3 regions of the Shewanella indica genome follow, and region 1 is predicted to be linked to each of the others. Evidence: predicted binding sites of a transcription regulator. Region 1 holds the regulator's gene; each other region holds the start of a gene.
What was found. The regulator sigma-54, encoded in region 1, starts transcription at its own class of promoters, with help from an activator protein. The targets are predictions, from matches to a motif close to GTTGGCACGNNNNTNGNNT.
Positions count from the first base shown of each region.

Region 2: SIL79_RS13075 (flagellar hook-length control protein FliK) is a predicted target of sigma-54. The motif match lies at 2,064-2,082, and genes of this name have one in related genera.
Region 3: SIL79_RS10585 (nitric-oxide reductase large subunit) is a predicted target of sigma-54. The motif match lies at 2,703-2,721, and genes of this name have one in related genera.

Region 1 is NZ_JAWXXR010000001.1:927,119-932,634, forward strand. It holds gene kdsC (3-deoxy-manno-octulosonate-8-phosphatase KdsC) at 1-402, shown strand, start outside; gene lptC (LPS export ABC transporter periplasmic protein LptC) at 399-959, shown strand; gene lptA (lipopolysaccharide transport periplasmic protein LptA) at 946-1,479, shown strand; gene lptB (LPS export ABC transporter ATP-binding protein) at 1,476-2,204, shown strand; gene SIL79_RS04280 (RNA polymerase factor sigma-54) at 2,300-3,763, shown strand; gene hpf (ribosome hibernation promoting factor) at 3,795-4,082, shown strand; gene ptsN (PTS IIA-like nitrogen regulatory protein PtsN) at 4,085-4,528, shown strand; gene rapZ (RNase adapter RapZ) at 4,525-5,379, shown strand; gene SIL79_RS04300 (HPr family phosphocarrier protein) at 5,366-5,516, shown strand, end outside.
Region 2 is NZ_JAWXXR010000001.1:2,909,326-2,914,841, forward strand. It holds gene fliH (flagellar assembly protein FliH) at 1-124, shown strand, start outside; gene fliI (flagellar protein export ATPase FliI) at 93-1,433, shown strand; gene fliJ (flagellar export protein FliJ) at 1,558-2,007, shown strand; gene SIL79_RS13075 (flagellar hook-length control protein FliK) at 2,156-3,688, shown strand; gene fliL (flagellar basal body-associated protein FliL) at 3,755-4,279, shown strand; gene fliM (flagellar motor switch protein FliM) at 4,306-5,334, shown strand; gene fliN (flagellar motor switch protein FliN) at 5,346-5,516, shown strand, end outside.
Region 3 is NZ_JAWXXR010000001.1:2,354,487-2,360,002, reverse strand. It holds gene lpxL (LpxL/LpxP family Kdo(2)-lipid IV(A) lauroyl/palmitoleoyl acyltransferase) at 1-475, shown strand, start outside; gene SIL79_RS10590 (potassium/proton antiporter) at 527-2,251, opposite strand; gene SIL79_RS10585 (nitric-oxide reductase large subunit) at 2,766-5,039, shown strand; gene norR (nitric oxide reductase transcriptional regulator NorR) at 5,124-5,516, shown strand, end outside.

The sequences.
Region 1 (5,516 bases):
ACCCGCGATGGCTATGGAGTGCGCTCGCTGCTGTCCTGCGGCATTCAGGTGGCGGTGATCACCGGCCGCAAGTCCCAGATAGTCGAAAACCGCATGACGGCCCTGGGGGTAGACAAGATTTATCAAGGCATAGACAACAAGCTTGAGCCCTATGAGGCGCTGCTTAAACATTATGACCTCAAGCCCGAACAAGTGGCCTATATAGGTGACGACATTGTCGACCTGCCGGTGATGAAGCAAGTTGGACTGGCGGTTTGCGTGGCCGATGGCCATCCTTGGGTAAGGCAGCACTGCCACATGATCACCCAGATTACCGGCGGCCATGGTGCGCTGCGGGAGCTGGCGGATCTTATCCTGCTCAGTCAGGACAAATTTGAAAATGCCCACGGAATGAGTATATGAATAGGGTCACTCTGGCCATTATTTTGTTTTTCTCCACTGCACTTATCCTTTACTGGCAGGTGCAGAACAAGCGCAACGCCCAACAGAGCGAGGCGCCGGTGGATGTTGTGCGGCCGGACTTTGTCGCCGATGACCTGCGCTCAGTCAACTTTGACGAGCAGGGCAATGTCGCCAGCAGGGTCGCGGCGGCGCACATGGAACACTATGAAGCCAATGAGAAGACCTTCTTCAACCAACCGGTTTATCTGGTCTATCCGGACAAGGGCGAAGCGCAGTGGCGCCTGTCTGCCAACGAGGGCAGGCTCAATCGCAAGAGTAACCGAGTGGTACTTGAAAATAATGTTATCATCGACGCCATTAGCCCCAATGAACCGATCCAGAGCCTGAAAACCAGTTATGTGGAGCTGGATCTGGACACCATGATCATGACCTCAGATCGCGAGATCCTGATCGAAGGCAGAGACTTTAATATCAAGGGATCCGGCCTGTATGCCGATCTCAACGCTCAGCAAGTAAAGCTGACCAGTCAGGTGAAAGGAACCTATGAAACCAAGTAAGCTTTTTATCGGTGCCCTCTTGTGCATCACAAGCCTGTCGGCAGTGGCCATTGAAGAAGATCTGCTGCAAAAAGTCGAGATCAGCGCCGCCAATCAGTTTGCCGATATCAAAAACAAGCGCGTGGTATACGGCGGGCCTGTCACAGTCACCCAGGGCAGTTTGAAGCTGCTGGCCGATGAACTCACGGCTTACACTGAGGACAAGAGTGGCGAGCGGATCCTGGTGGCCAAGGGCTCACCTGCCACCTATACCCAGAAGCTGGAAGATGGCCGTCAGGCCAGTGCCAAGGCCAAAGAGATCCACTACAACATAGACAGCCGCATCATGACCTTGATAGGCCAAGCCAAAGTGGAACAGGACGGCAGCGAAGTAACCGCCGAGAAGATAGTCTACGACATCAACAAGCAGCAGCTGGAAGCGGAAAGCAGCGGCAAAGGCCAAGATAGGGTAACCACTGTTATCCAGCCGGAAAACTATCAGGATCTCAATAAGAAAGAACAGCAGCAGGAGCCGCAATGACCAGCACCCTGACGGCACAAAACCTGGCAAAGAGTTACAAGAAGCGCAACGTAGTCAAAGATGTCAGCCTATCGGTCAATACCGGCCAGATCGTGGGGCTGCTGGGCCCCAACGGGGCGGGCAAGACGACTACCTTCTATATGGTGGTTGGCCTGGTGCAGAGTGACAAGGGCCGTATTTTCATTGACGACGACGAGCTGACCTTGGATCCCATGCACCTGCGTGCCCGTAAAGGCATAGGCTATCTGCCACAGGAAGCCAGTATTTTCCGCAAGCTGTCGGTACATGACAACATCATGGCCGTACTGCAAACCCGCAAAGAGCTCAACAGCGACGAGCGCGAGGAACAACTCGAACAGTTGCTGGAAGAATTCCACATTACCCACATACGTGACAGCCTGGGGATGTCCCTCTCCGGCGGTGAACGCCGCCGGGTGGAAATCGCCCGGGCATTGGCCGCCAATCCACAGTTCATTCTGCTGGATGAGCCGTTCGCCGGTGTGGATCCCATCTCAGTTATCGATATCAAGAAAATCATCGAACAGCTTAAGTCCCGCGGTTTGGGGGTGCTGATCACAGACCACAATGTTCGCGAAACGCTCGACGTTTGTGAGCGAGCCTACATTGTCAGCCATGGGCAGTTGATTGCCGAGGGCACACCCGCTGAAATCTTGGACAACCAGCAAGTGCGTGCTGTGTACTTAGGCGAACAATTCAGGCTATAGTTAGGATCATGTCATCCGGCGGCAATTCCGGGTATTATAGTTTGTTATTATTGAATTTTTTCCTTGAAAAATAACGAGTAGGGATTAGCGGTATAATGAAAGCGTCACTCCAGCTCAAATTGGGTCAACAGTTGACCATGACACCTCAGTTGCAGCAGGCAATTCGCCTGCTGCAACTGTCGTCCCTTGAGCTGCAGCAGGAAATCCAGGAAGCCTTGGAAGCCAACCCTCTGTTGGAGATGGCCGAGGACAACCAGGATGACGCTATCGACGACAACCACAAGGAAAACGACGCCGGCGAATTGAGCGTCAAGCAGGAAGATGGTTCCACGGTAGAAACCTCAGAGGCATTGAACAATGAGTCTATGCCGGATGAATTGCCTATGGATACCACCTGGGATGAAGTCTTTACCGCCGCCAGCGCCTCAGGGCCGGCTATGGGCCGTGAAGATGACATGCCCTTCCAGGGTGAAACCAGCGAAGGTCTCTATGAACACCTGGAATGGCAAAAGAACCTGACCCCGTTTTCCGATACCGACGACGCCATTGCCACCGCCATCATAGATGCCATTGACGAGCAGGGCTATCTAACCCAGAGCACTGAGGAGATCCTCGAAGCCATGGGCAACCCTGAGATTGAGCTCGATGAAGTCGAGGCGGTACTCAAGCGGATCCAGCACTTCGATCCCATCGGCATCGCCTCCAGAGATCTGCGCGAATGCCTGCTGATCCAATTGCAACAGTTCAACGCCGACACCCCGCATCTGGCCGACGCCCGCTTGTTGATTGACGAACATCTGGATCTCATCGCTACCCGCGACTTTCGCACCCTAATGCGTAAGACCAAGCTCAAGGAAGATCAACTGCGTGACGCCATCAACCTTATTCAGAGCCTCAATCCCCGCCCCGGTTTGCTGGTGCAGCCGATGGACGAGGAATATGTGATCCCGGATGTCAGCGTCTGGAAGAAGAGCGGCCGCTGGGTAGTGGAGCTCAATCCGGACTGTATGCCCAAACTCGGGATCAACCAACAGTATGCTGCCATGGCCCGTAGCGCCCGCAGCCAATCAGACAGCCAGTTTATTCGTGGTCATCTTCAGGAAGCCAAATGGTTTATCAAGAGCCTGGAGAGCCGCAACGACACCCTGCTCAAGGTGGCCAACTGCATAGTGCAGTTCCAGCAGGGATTTTTTGAATATGGTGAAGAGGCCATGAAACCCATGGTACTCAACGATATTGCCGAGGCGGTCGAGATGCATGAATCGACCATCTCCAGGGTCACCACTCAAAAGTATATGCATACCCCGAGGGGAATATTTGAATTGAAGTACTTCTTCTCCAGCCATGTCGGTACCGAAGATGGCGGAGAATGCTCTTCCACGGCGATCAGGGCTTTTATCAAGAAGCTCGTGGCAGCGGAAAACCAGAAGAAACCTTTGAGCGACAGCAAGATGGCACAACTTCTGGCAGAACAGGGAATCAACGTTGCAAGACGCACCATAGCCAAGTATCGCGAGGCTATGATGATACCACCGTCGAACCAGCGTAAGAGTTTATAAATCCACAGTTGGAAATTGGAGGAATCTTTCTATGCAAATCAACCTGACAGGACATCATATCGAGATCACCGACTCACTGCGTGACTATGTGGAAAGTAAGTTTTCGAAACTTGAACGCCATTTCGAACAGATCAATAATGTGCACGTTGTGCTCAATGTACAAAAACTGCAACAGATTGCCGAAGCCAAGATCAACCTCACAGGCGGCGAAGTCTATGCAACTTCTGAACATGCCGACATGTATGCCGCCATCGACGTTCTGATTGATAAATTGGATCGTCAGGTCATTAAACATAAAGAAAAGCTGACAAAACACTAACGATGGAACTGAGTACCATCCTGCGGCCGGAGTGCACTACCTGTGCCACTCCGGGCAGTAAGAAAAAGGTACTGGAGCTAATTAGCGATCTCGCCAGCGCCCAGTACCCCACCCTTTCCTCTCAAGCGATTTTTGAAAGCCTTTTGGCCCGCGAAAAGATGGGGAGCACAGGTATAGGTAATGGTATTGCGATTCCGCATGGCCGGCTGCCTGATATCACAGAGCCGATTGCCGTGCTGGTCAAATGCGAAGAGCCTATCGCCTTCGATGCCATAGACAACCAACCGGTGGACATACTGTTCGCCCTTCTGGTTCCCGCAGATCAATGCCAACAACATCTGAGTACCCTGTCTGCCATGGCTGAAAAGCTCAGCGACAAAGCAATACTCAAGCAGTTGCGTAAATCCCGCGATGAAACAGAACTCTATCAGGTGATCACAGGATGAAACTCGCTATAGTCTCAGGCCGCTCCGGTTCCGGAAAATCCGTTGCCCTCAGGGTACTCGAAGACCTGGGTTACTACTGTGTGGATAATCTGCCCCTGCCCATGATAGGCAGCCTGCTGGAAAACCTCCGAGGCAGCAATGATCTGGTCGCCATCAGCATAGATGTGCGCAACATGCCGGATCAGGAAAAAGTGCTGGAAAAACAGTTGGCGGCACTGCCGGAAAACACCCAACTGACCAGCTTCTTCCTCAACGCTTCCGATAAAGTACTCCTTAAACGCTACAGCGAAACCCGCAGATTACACCCCCTATCCAAGAGCACTGTCTCGCTGCAAGATGCCATCAAGCACGAAGGTAAGTTGCTGGAGCCTATGTCGAAACTGGTGGATCACTACATAGATACCTCGGCACTGAATATCTATGAACTCAGTGACAAAGTACGGGAAATTCTGCTGGGTAGCGTCGACAAAGAGTTGGTGATCAACTTCGAATCGTTCGGCTTCAAGCACGGCATGCCCCAGGAAGCCGACTTCATGTTTGATGTGCGCTTTCTGCCCAACCCTCACTGGGAACCGGCGCTCAGGCCGCTGACTGGGCTGGATGAGCCGGTACAGGAATTCCTTATCCGTCAGCCACTGGTGAACAAATTTATCTGGCAGATAGAGAATCTGCTGGAAACCTGGCTACCGCACCTTGAACGCAACAACCGCAGCTATCTCACCATAGCCATAGGTTGCACCGGCGGCCAGCATAGATCTGTCTATGTCGCCGACCAGCTGGCCAAGCGTTTTGGCAACAGCAAACACAAGGTACAGGCCCGCCACAGAGAGCTGGGCAATGGCAAAGGTTGAACGGGAAGTCACCATAGTCAACAAGCTGGGCCTGCATGCCCGCGCCGCCACTAAGCTGGCGGTGCTGGCCAGCGAGTTCGAAGCCGATATCACTCTGATCCAGGGCGAGAAAAAGGCCTCGGCCGCCAGCGTGCTTG
Region 2 (5,516 bases), 2.0 Mb from region 1:
AACGCTTGCAGATGAACAAACAGCCGTTGTGAGCGACAAGGCCGAGACCGCAAGTCAAGAGGGCGAACAGCCCAGCGAAGGAGACGCTCATGATGCAGCAGCGCCGAAGCCAACTGCTGAGTGAACTCAAACACTTGGCCGAAAAGCAAGCGCCGTTTCAAGCGGTTGCCAGCGGCCAGTTGGTGCGGGTGGTTGGCCTGACGCTGGAAGCCAGTGGTTGCCGGGCGCCGGTCGGTAGTCTCTGTGCCATAGATACCATGGCGGGTAAGCTTATTGCCGAGGTGATAGGTTTTGACGATGAGCTATTGTATCTGATGCCGGTGGAAGAACTCAGGGGCGTGCTGCCCGGAGCCAAAGTGATGCCGCTTGGTGAGCAAACCGGGCTCAGCGTTGGTTTGAGTCTTCTTGGTCGGGTGCTGGACGGTAACGGCCAGCCGCTCGATGGTATGGGCGCCCTGCACACAGACGAACAAGCCTCGCGCCACAGCCCGGCAATCAACCCCTTGGCCAGACGGGCGATTACCGAACCGCTCGATGTAGGCGTCAGAGCCATCAATGCCATGCTTACCGTGGGCAAGGGCCAACGTATGGGGCTCTTTGCCGGCTCCGGCGTGGGTAAGAGTGTGCTTCTTGGCATGATGACCCGCGGCACCACGGCCGACATTATTGTGGTTGGCCTGGTGGGGGAGCGTGGCCGGGAAGTAAAAGAGTTTATCGAAGAGATCCTGGGCGCAGAGGGACGGGCCCGCTCTGTGGTCATAGCTGCTCCGGCAGATACCTCCCCCTTGATGCGCCTTCGCGCCTGCGAAACCTCGACTCGGATAGCCGAGTATTTTCGCGATCTCGGCTATGATGTTCTGCTGTTGATGGATAGCCTGACCCGTTATGCCCAGGCGCAGCGGGAAATCGCTCTGGCGGTCGGTGAGCCGCCGGCAACCAAAGGCTATCCGCCTTCGGTATTTGCCAAGTTGCCCCGTTTGGTGGAGCGCGCCGGTAATGGCGGTGAAGGGCAGGGCTCGATCACTGCCTTCTATACTGTGCTTACCGAAGGGGATGATCAGCAAGATCCCATTGCCGATGCCTCGCGGGCCATTTTGGACGGTCACATAGTGCTGTCGCGGGCCTTGGCCGACTCAGGACATTATCCGGCGATAGACATTGAAGCTTCCATCAGCCGGGTGGCACCTATGGTGATAAGTGAGGCGCACCTCGAAGCGATGCGGCGCGTCAAGCAGGTGTATTCGCTCTACCAGCAAAACCGGGATCTGATCTCCATCGGTGCCTATTCCCAAGGCTCGGATCCGCGTATCGACAACGCCATACGCCTGCAACCCGCCATGAACGCCTTTTTGCGGCAGGGGATGCGCGATGCTATTAGTTTCAGTGATTGCCAGCAGATGTTGGGGCAGCTTGCAGCCCAATGTAAGGTGTAATATCACTCTGTGCATGGGTTTTGGGGCTCGACAAAAAAGTGCTGAGAATAGGGTAGCCAGAGCCTGATTGAGAGAGTCGGGTTAAGGCCCGCAAGGCAGGCAATTTTAAGGAATAGTAATACAGATGGCGAAACCCGATCCTTTGCACACAGTGTTGAAACTGGCGGTCGAAGCCGAAGAGCAGGCGGCACTGCAGCTTAAAGCCGCGCAAATGGAATGCCAGAGGCGCAAGTCTCAGTTGCAGGCGCTGCAGGAATACCGTCTTGACTATATGAAGCAACTCGATGCCCAGCAGGGGCAGAGCATTGGCGCCTCCTATTACCAGCAGTTTCATCGATTTGTGCGTCAGGTAGATGATGCCATAGGGCAACAACTCGCCGTGGTTGCCGAGGCCGATAAGCAGCGGGGCTATCGGCAGCAACATTGGCTGGAGAAGCAGCAAAAGCGTAAGGCGGTGGAGATGTTGCTGGAGAAAAAAGCCCTGCAGGCCGAAGCCAAAGCCGCCAAACAGGAGCAAAAACTCATCGATGAGTTTGCTTCCCAGCAGTTTTTTCGTCGCAAGCTCAACCACTGAGCTTCCACAGACTTTCATTCCCGGGTAGTTCTTCGATTATCCATTCTATTTTATTTGTTGGCGTGAATTTTGCTTTGTTTGAGGCAGAGACATTAATTCTGACTCGGCCTATCTTTATCTATTGAGGGCCTAGGTGCTGGAGGAAGGCATGCAGCAGTTATCCAATATCCTGATCGGCAATGCGGGCGGCAAGGGAGTTTCCGCCACAGATGCACTACAATCTACTGATAACGAAGCTTTTTTCGCCGCTTATCAACAGGCGCAGACTAAATTTTCATTCGACTCACAAAGCGTTAAGCCGACATTTACCGGCGGCAGTCTTGATAGTGAAAACCTCCATGCTGAACAGGCCGTTGATGTCTCGCTCATTTTGGGGCAGATAGCCATGGGCAAGAACTTGCCGTCTGAAGACGGCACTATGGTCACCGCTATGGCCACCGAAGTCGATGAGCAAAGTCTGCTAACACAGATTGCCGCACTTACTGGGCTCAAGGAAGATGAGATCAAGGCCATGTCTCCCGAAGAACAGATACAGCTCCTGGAAAACCTTAAACAGAGTGGTGTCGAGCTTGGCATAGTAGCGATAGATAGCCCGGAAGGTGCAGAACTGATTACCGCTGACGAAAGTGACGAGAGTGAACAAGACAGCGCCAAACTGACCGATACTGATCAGGAAGCGGCAAGCAAAGGCGATAGCGAAGCAGAGGATGAAACCTTAGATGCTCCTTTGCTGGCTCTTGATAAGACGGTTACGGCAGATAAGGCCAAGTCTCAGCAAGGCGAGCAACAAATGGGCTGGGCGGATGCTGATAAGTCAGCGCGTAAGGCGGCGACTCAGGATGGTATGGCAGCTGTGGTTCGTGAAGCTGTGCTCAATGCCACAGAGGAAAAGAGTGACAAGATCTTGGCGCAAAGCGTAATTGCCGATAAGGCCAAGACAGATACTGCCGGCAAGTTGGGTGCTGCGGTGACCGCGGCGGCAACGGCTGTTGGCGCTGACGGCAAGAGTGACAAAGCTGTCGCCAAGGATGTTCTCGCCAGCTTAGTCAAGGCTGAGGTGAAAGGTACTCAGACTGCTGCCGAGGTGCGAAGCCCTGTGAGTGACGCCATACATCAGGCGCTAAAGGGTGATGCGGCATCAACCCAGACAGATATCAGCCCATTCCAGCAACAGCTGCATCAACAAGGATTACAGCCTCCCCAGCGGGGAGAGATGGCCCAATATCAACTGTCGTTGAGGCAGGGGATGGAGCAATCACTGCAAACCGCCGATATGGTGCAACGCTTTGCTCCCGTGATGCGGCAACAGTTGATCACCATGGTCAGTAATGGTGTGCAACAGGCTGAAATTCGTCTCGACCCACCTGAGCTTGGAGCCATGATGGTCAGGGTTCAGGTGCATGGCGATCAGACCCAAGTGCAGTTCCATGTCACCCAACCGCAAACCCGGGATATGCTGGAACAGGCTATGCCCAGATTGAGAGAAATGTTGCAGGAGCAGGGAATGAACCTGGCCGATAGCCATATTTCCCAAGGTGGTCGTGAGCAAGGCGAGCAGCAAGGTGGCAATGGCGGTGGTTTTGCCCAGGAGAGCACCAACGGTGAAATTTCCGTCGAAGAAACGGTACAAAGCACAAATCACACAACAAGTTATGGCTCGGGTATAGATTATTACGCCTGAGCAGGTAACCTATAGGGATGGCATTTTTCCGCGGGCAGTGCGGTTGATTAAGGGATAGGAAAGAGGATGGCAGAGCAAGAAGAGCTTGAGCTGCAAGAGGCGCAGGCGCCTAAAAGTAGAAAGAAACTCTTTATCTTCGGTGGCATAGGTCTGGTGGTGTTGCTGCTGATTGGCGCTGGCTTGTGGTTTTTCCTGGGTGGCTCAGATGATTCTGCGAACGATGCAGCCAAGGGGGAGCAGGGTACCGAAGTCACTCAGGTCAACGACAGCAGGGAAGCCTTCTATGTCGCTATGCCCAGACCATTTCTGTTCAACCTGCCGGGGGCCAACCGTTCCAGGCTGGTGGAGATCAAGGTGCAGCTTATGGTGCGGGGCAGTGATGACGATGTCACTATCAGGAAGCATGTTCCATTGATTGAAGATGCACTGCTGACTACCTTCAGCGGTGCCGATGTCGAAAAGCTCAGCAGCCAGGCGGGTAAGGATGAGCTCAGGCAGTTGGCGCTGCTCAATGTGCAAAACACGCTGCAACCGGTAACAGGCCGAAAAGTGGTTGAGAAAGTGCTGTTTACCGGCTTTGTGATGCAGTAACAGGGACAAGAGGCGAAGGCAATATCGTGAGTGATTTATTAAGCCAAGACGAAATTGATGCGCTGCTGCATGGCGTGGACGACGTCGAAGAAGATGATTCGCAGGAGTCGACTCTTGAAGCTCAGTCCTATGACTTTTCTTCACAGGATCGTATCGTCCGTGGCCGGATGCCGACCCTGGAAATTGTCAACGAGCGCTTTGCCCGTCACCTGCGGATCAGCATGTTCAACATGATGCGCCGGGCCGCCGAAGTCTCCATTAACGGCGTACAGATGCTCAAGTTTGGTGAGTATGTGCACACTCTGTTTGTGCCAACCAGCTTGAATATGGTGCGCTTTAGTCCGCTCAAGGGCACGGCACTGATCACCATGGAAGCCAGATTGGTGTTCATTCTGGTGGACAACTTCTTCGGTGGTGATGGCCGTTTCCACGCCAAGATTGAGGGACGGGAGTTCACCCCGACAGAGCGGCGCATAGTGCAACTGCTGTTGAAGATTATTTTTGAAGATTACAAAGATGCCTGGGCGCCTGTGATGGATGTCGAATTCGACTATCTGGACTCAGAGGTTAACCCGGCGATGGCCAATATCGTTAGCCCGACCGAAGTGGTGGTGGTGAACTCTTTTCATATTGAGGTAGACGGTGGTGGTGGCGATTTCCACATCACCATGCCTTATTCTATGATCGAACCCATCCGGGAGTTGCTGGATGCCGGGGTTCAAAGCGATAAGCAAGATACCGATATGCGCTGGTCTCAAGCGCTGAAAGACGAGATCATGGATGTCGAAGTGGGGCTGGATGCGCGCTTGCTTGAAAAAGAGATGACCTTAAGAGAAGTGATGGAATTTAAGGCCGGTGATGTGATCCCGGTTGAGTTGCCTGAGCATATAGTGATGAAGATTGAAGACTTGCCTACTTACAGATGTAAGTTGGGGAGAGTCAAGGAAAACCTGGCGCTAAAGATCTGCGACAAGATCCCGCGTCCGGAAACGGTCAAGACCGAACTGCAGCTGGTAACCCGCAAAGGGAAATCCAAGGATATCTCGGAAATATAAGGTGAGAGAGAATGAGTACTGAAGAGATGGACGATTGGGCGGCCGCCATGGCTGAGCAGGCTGAAGAGGAGGCCAAAGCGGTTGATTTGGATGAGCTGAAGAATGATGCCAAACCCTTGTCGGAAGAGGAAGCCGCCAAACTGGATACCATTTTGGATATTCCCGTGACTATCTCCATGGAG
Region 3 (5,516 bases), 1.4 Mb from region 1:
TGGTGTGTATCGCCCCCATAACAATCCTGTAATGGAATACCTGCAGGTAAAGGGGCGTTTGCGTTCAAACAAGGCGCTGGTTCCCAAGCGGGATCTTAGGCAGATGGTGCGTTGCCTGCGTAACCCTGATGTCATCTGGTATACAGCAGATCAGGACTTTGGCCGCTCCAGTGCCGTCTTTATCCCCTTCTTCGCCGTTCCCGATGCCGCCACCATTACCGGCGGTACCACCTTGGCCAAGCTGGGTAAAGCCAAGGTGCTGCCTTTCTTTGTCGAGCGCAACGCCGACGATACGGGTTACAACATAGAGATCCAGGCGCCACTGGATAACTTTCCCGGCGAAAATGAGGTGGAAGACGCCAAACGCGGCAACGTCATTGTCGAGCAGCTGATCAGCCGTAACCCGGCGCAGTACATGTGGCTGCACCGCAGGTTCAAGACCCGCCCCACTGAGAGCACGCCCTCGCTCTATTAAGAAAATAACCGTAAAAATGCCGACTCAGGGTCGGCATTTCTTCGCTTTTTTTCAGTCTTCAGAGGGCAATCTCAAACCAACTCGGCTGACAGTCCCTTCCTGCACCTCGGCGACAATCCAGTCCAGCCCTTGCCAGAGGAATTGATCTCCCACTACAGGGTGACTGCCAAGTTGTTGCTGCAGTAAGTCGGCAACCCGCATCTGCTCATATTCGGATTCCAGCTGCATGCCGTAAATAGGTGCCATATCGGCCAGCATCACATCCACTGAAATAAAGAAGTCACCAAAGAAGCGGGGCGCCTCGCGTTTTTCTGGCGCCTCACTGAACAGCTGACTCAAAGGTTCCAAATCGTCCTCTTGCCCCAGCACACAAAGAATGTCATCGGCCATCAGCCTGGTACTCCCCGAAGGGTGCAACAGTTCGTTATTGCGAAATACCGCGGCAATCCGGGTTCCCGCCGGCATGGCAAGGCGCCTCAGAGGCTCACCGATACACCATTTGTTTTCACTGAGGCGATAGACAAATATCTCCCATTCACTGGTGGGATAAATTTCCACCCCGGCGCGGGATATGGGTGCCGGTTTGGGGGGCAACTCCACCTTGGCCAGCTGCGCCGCCTTGGATAAGGTACTGCCCTGCAGCAGCAAGGAAACCATCACCACGAAGAAGGCCAGGTTGAAGTAAAGCTGCGCCTGTGGCAGCCCCGCCATCATGGGAAATACCGCGAGAATAATGGGTACGGCGCCGCGCAGCCCAACCCAGGAGATAAACCATCTGTCTCTGTCATGGAAGCTGCGAAACGGTAGCAAACTAAGCCAAACCGCAATCGGCCGCGCCAGAAAGATCATCCCAAAGGCCAGTGCCAAACCCGGTAAGGCGATATCTTTCAGATCCGATGGCGTCAGCAAGAGTCCCAGTACCAGGAACATGCCTATCTGACTGAGCCAGGTCATACCATCGAGGACGTTGAGAATCGAGTGTTTGCCACGGGTCGCCTTGTTACCGAGAAACAGACCCACCAGGTAAATAGACAGAATACCACTGCCTCCCAGGGCATTGGAGATAGCGAAGATCATCATTGCGCCACTCAGCACCAAAATGGAGTAGAGTCCTTCGGGCAATTGATTGCGATTGATAACTTGCCACAGCAGCCAACCGCCGCCGACACCGAGGATCCCGCCCAGGCCAAACTGTTTGATAAAGCTCAGAGCCAGATAGCTGCCCGAGAGTTCATCGCCACTGCTGCCGAGAATAGCAATCAGCGTCACGGTCAAAAACACGGCCATAGGGTCATTGCAGCCGGATTCTATTTCCAGTGTCGAACCGACACGCTCGTTCACGTTTTTGCCTTTGAGCAGGCTAAATACCGCCGCGGCATCGGTCGAACCAACAATGGCCCCCACCAACATGCCCTGAAGTAAGCTGAGATCAAACAGCCAGGCAGCCAATAAACCTGTCAGCGTGGTGGTTAACGCCACCCCAAAAGTGGCCAAGGACAAGGCCGGCCACAATGCCACCCTGAAACTGGCAACCCGGGTACGCATGCCACCATCGAGCAGAATAACAGCCAGCGCCAGGTTACTGACCAAATAAGCCACTGAATAGTCATTGAATACTATGCCGCCTGGGCCATCTTCACCGGCAAAGATACCCACCGCAAGAAATACCACCAAAATAGGAATACCGAGTCGCGACGACACCGGGCTGAGCAATACACTGACTGCGACAAGCAAGGCCCCGACAAGGAAAAAGCTGTTGATGATATCTGCGTTCAAATGACCCTCCAGTTGAAAATGCGGGGAAGCTAATAAAAGAGAAACCTGACTCTAATGAGACTCCGGAAAACACGTGGGTTACAAACGGAATTATATCATTAATTAGGGTTATTTTTCAGTAGAAACAGTTGACTTATTTTCGCTTTCAGCGAAAAAGACCAGCAAAAGAAGCCGTGTAACCCCTTAAAAAATAGAAAATTTACCAATAAAACATCAAATATGAAGCCAAAGAAACATAAACTCAAATTAATGAAAAAAACTTAATTTTTTCAATCAACTAAAGAATTTGAAATCCAAGAATCCTCATCAATATATCAGTGATGGCTTCAGGGCAAACATTCAGTGTCATAATGACACTTTGTAATGTTAAAAAGACATTCAAAATACAATCAAAATGACACAACCAAAAACACACAGAACAGTAAGATACTGATTAAAAACAAGAATAAAACTTGGCACATTAGCTGCTCTATGAAGGAAAACCTATCAAATAGACTTTGTCAGAGGGATGCCAATGAGCAGACAAAAATTCACCCTGATCGCACTGTTACTTGTGTTGGTCGCTTCTTTCACTGTACTTCTCAGTATCGGCAGTGAAATCTATCGGGAAAAACCACCGATTGCCGATGTCTATAGCGACAGCCAGGGCCAAGTGGTTTTCAGCGGCAAGGACATAGAACAAGGGCAGCTGGTTTGGCGCTCCATGGGCGGGCATCAGTTGGGCTCCGTCTGGGGCCATGGCGCTTATGTGGCTCCGGATTGGACTGCAGACTGGCTGCACCGTGAGGCCGAAGCCTGGCTGGATATTCGCGCCAAGGAGACATACAACAAGCCTTTCAATAGCCTGGACAAGAGTACTCAGGCCGCATTGGAGCAAGCTTTAAGGGACGATTTGCGCCATAACACTGTCACTACAGATGAGAGAGGTCACACCCGGGTGGTGCTTTCCGACACCCGTATCGCTGCCATGGCGCAAGTGAGTCAGCACTATCAATCTTTGTTTGGTGACGATCCCGCGCTGAATGAGCTGCGAGAAGCCTATGCGATGAAAACCAATACCATAGGATCTGCCGAACGCCGTCAGCAGCTCAATGCCTTCCTGTTTTGGGGCGCTTGGGCCGCAGTGACCGAGCGCCCGGATGCCAGTTACAGCTACACCAACAATTGGCCCTACGATCCGCAACTGGGCAACACACCGACCTCAGACAATATCGTCTGGTCGATTCTGAGCATAGTGACTCTGCTGGCCGGTATCGGTGCCCTGGTTTGGTATCATGCCGCCGGCAAACATGAAGCGCTGTCGGCTCCCGCCACAGAAGATCCCCTGTTCAGACACAAACCCACCCCTTCACAAAAGGCCACGGGTAAATATTTCATTACCGCTATCGGCCTATTTCTGCTGCAGATACTGCTAGGTGGCGTCACGGCGCACTATGCGGTTGAAGGCCAGGAGTTTTACGGTTTTCCCTTGAGTGAGATCCTGCCCTATTCAGTGACCCGCACCTGGCATACTCAACTGGCAGTATTCTGGATAGCGACGGCCTGGCTCGGTACCGGGCTCTATATCGCGCCGGCGCTTTCCGGCCACGAGCCCAAATATCAACGCTTCGGTGTCAACCTATTGTGGGTCGCTCTGCTGGTCGTGGTGCTGGGCTCCATGGCCGGTGAATGGCTGGGGGTACAACAATATTTCTCGCTGGACAACAACTTCCTCTTCGGTCACCAGGGATATGAATACATAGATCTCGGCCGGGTTTGGCAATTGCTGCTGTTAGCCGGATTGATGATCTGGCTGGCGCTGGTGAGCCGCGCCATGTTGCCCGCCCTGAAACAGGAATCTGAGCTAAAGCCTGTGCTCTGGGTACTCTACGCCTCCTGTGTCGCCATCGGCCTCTTCTATGGTGCCGGGCTGTTTATGGGTAAACACACTAACCTTGCCATCGCCGAATACTGGCGTTGGTGGGTAGTACATCTGTGGGTTGAAGGCTTCTTTGAAACCTTTGCCACCTCGGTTATCGCCCTGATGTTTGTGCGTCTTGGCCTTATCCGTGCCCGCAGTGCCAATGGTGCGGTACTCTTCTCTACCCTGATCTTCCTGACCGGGGGCCTGATAGGCACACTGCATCACCTCTATTTCACCGGCACCCCCACTTCGGTCATCGCCTGGGGCGCTATCTTCTCGGCGTTGGAAGTGGTGCCTCTGGCCCTTATCGGTTTTGAAGCGGTGGAAAGCTATCGCCTGCGCCGGGCCGCTCCCTGGATGCAACGCTATCACTGGGCCATCATGTTCTTTGTTGCCACCGCTTTCTGGAATCTGGTGGGCGCCGGTGTACTGGGCTTCCTGATCAATCCACCGATTGCCCTCTATTACATTCAAGGGCTGAATACCACGGCCACCCACGCCCACGGCGCCTTTATGGGAGTCTACGGCATGTTGGGGATAGGCCTGATGTTGTTCTGCCTGTCAGGACTTGCCGGTAAACTGCGCTGGGAAGACAAGTGGCTCAAGGGAGCATTCTGGAGCCTGAATCTGGGGCTGGCCGCCATGCTGTTCCTGTCATTGCTGCCGGTGGGCATAGTGCAGTTCTTTGCCGTTCTGGATCATGGCTACTGGTTTGCCCGCTCGGCAGAGGTGATCCACAGCCCGCTGGTAGAACGCCTGGTATGGATGCGGATGTTCGGTGATATCATCTTCTCCGTCGGTGGTTTATTGCTGGGCGCCTTCCTGCTGGGATTGTTACGACAGGCAGTCAAGGCCAAACGCTTGGCCATTGCTACCAGTCACTAGCCACTCACACTGCAAACAATGTCAAAATGACATTCCACTGTCCCTGGGGTAGACTCACCCCAGGGATTTTATTCAGGTCAGCTTATGCCACTCAGCCATTCCGATCTCACCCGTATCGCGCTGGATATCACCTCAGGTTTGCCAAACAGCGACAGATTCAGCCGTCTGCTGGCAACGGTACGGGACAATCTCCATTGTGATGCCGCCGCTCTACTGAGGTTTCAGGGCAATCGCTTTATCCCACTGGCAATCGATGGCCTCAGGGCCGATGTACTCGGTCGCAGCTTCAACATCACAGAGCACCCGAGACTGGAAGCCATCGCCCGCGCCGGCGATCTGGTGCGCTTTCCGGCAGACAGCCAATTGCCGGATCCCTACGATGGCCTGATAGCCGCCCATACAGATAAGCTCAAGGTGCATGCCTGTATCGGCCTGCCGCTGCTGGACAAGGAACAACTGATAGGCGCCTTGACCATA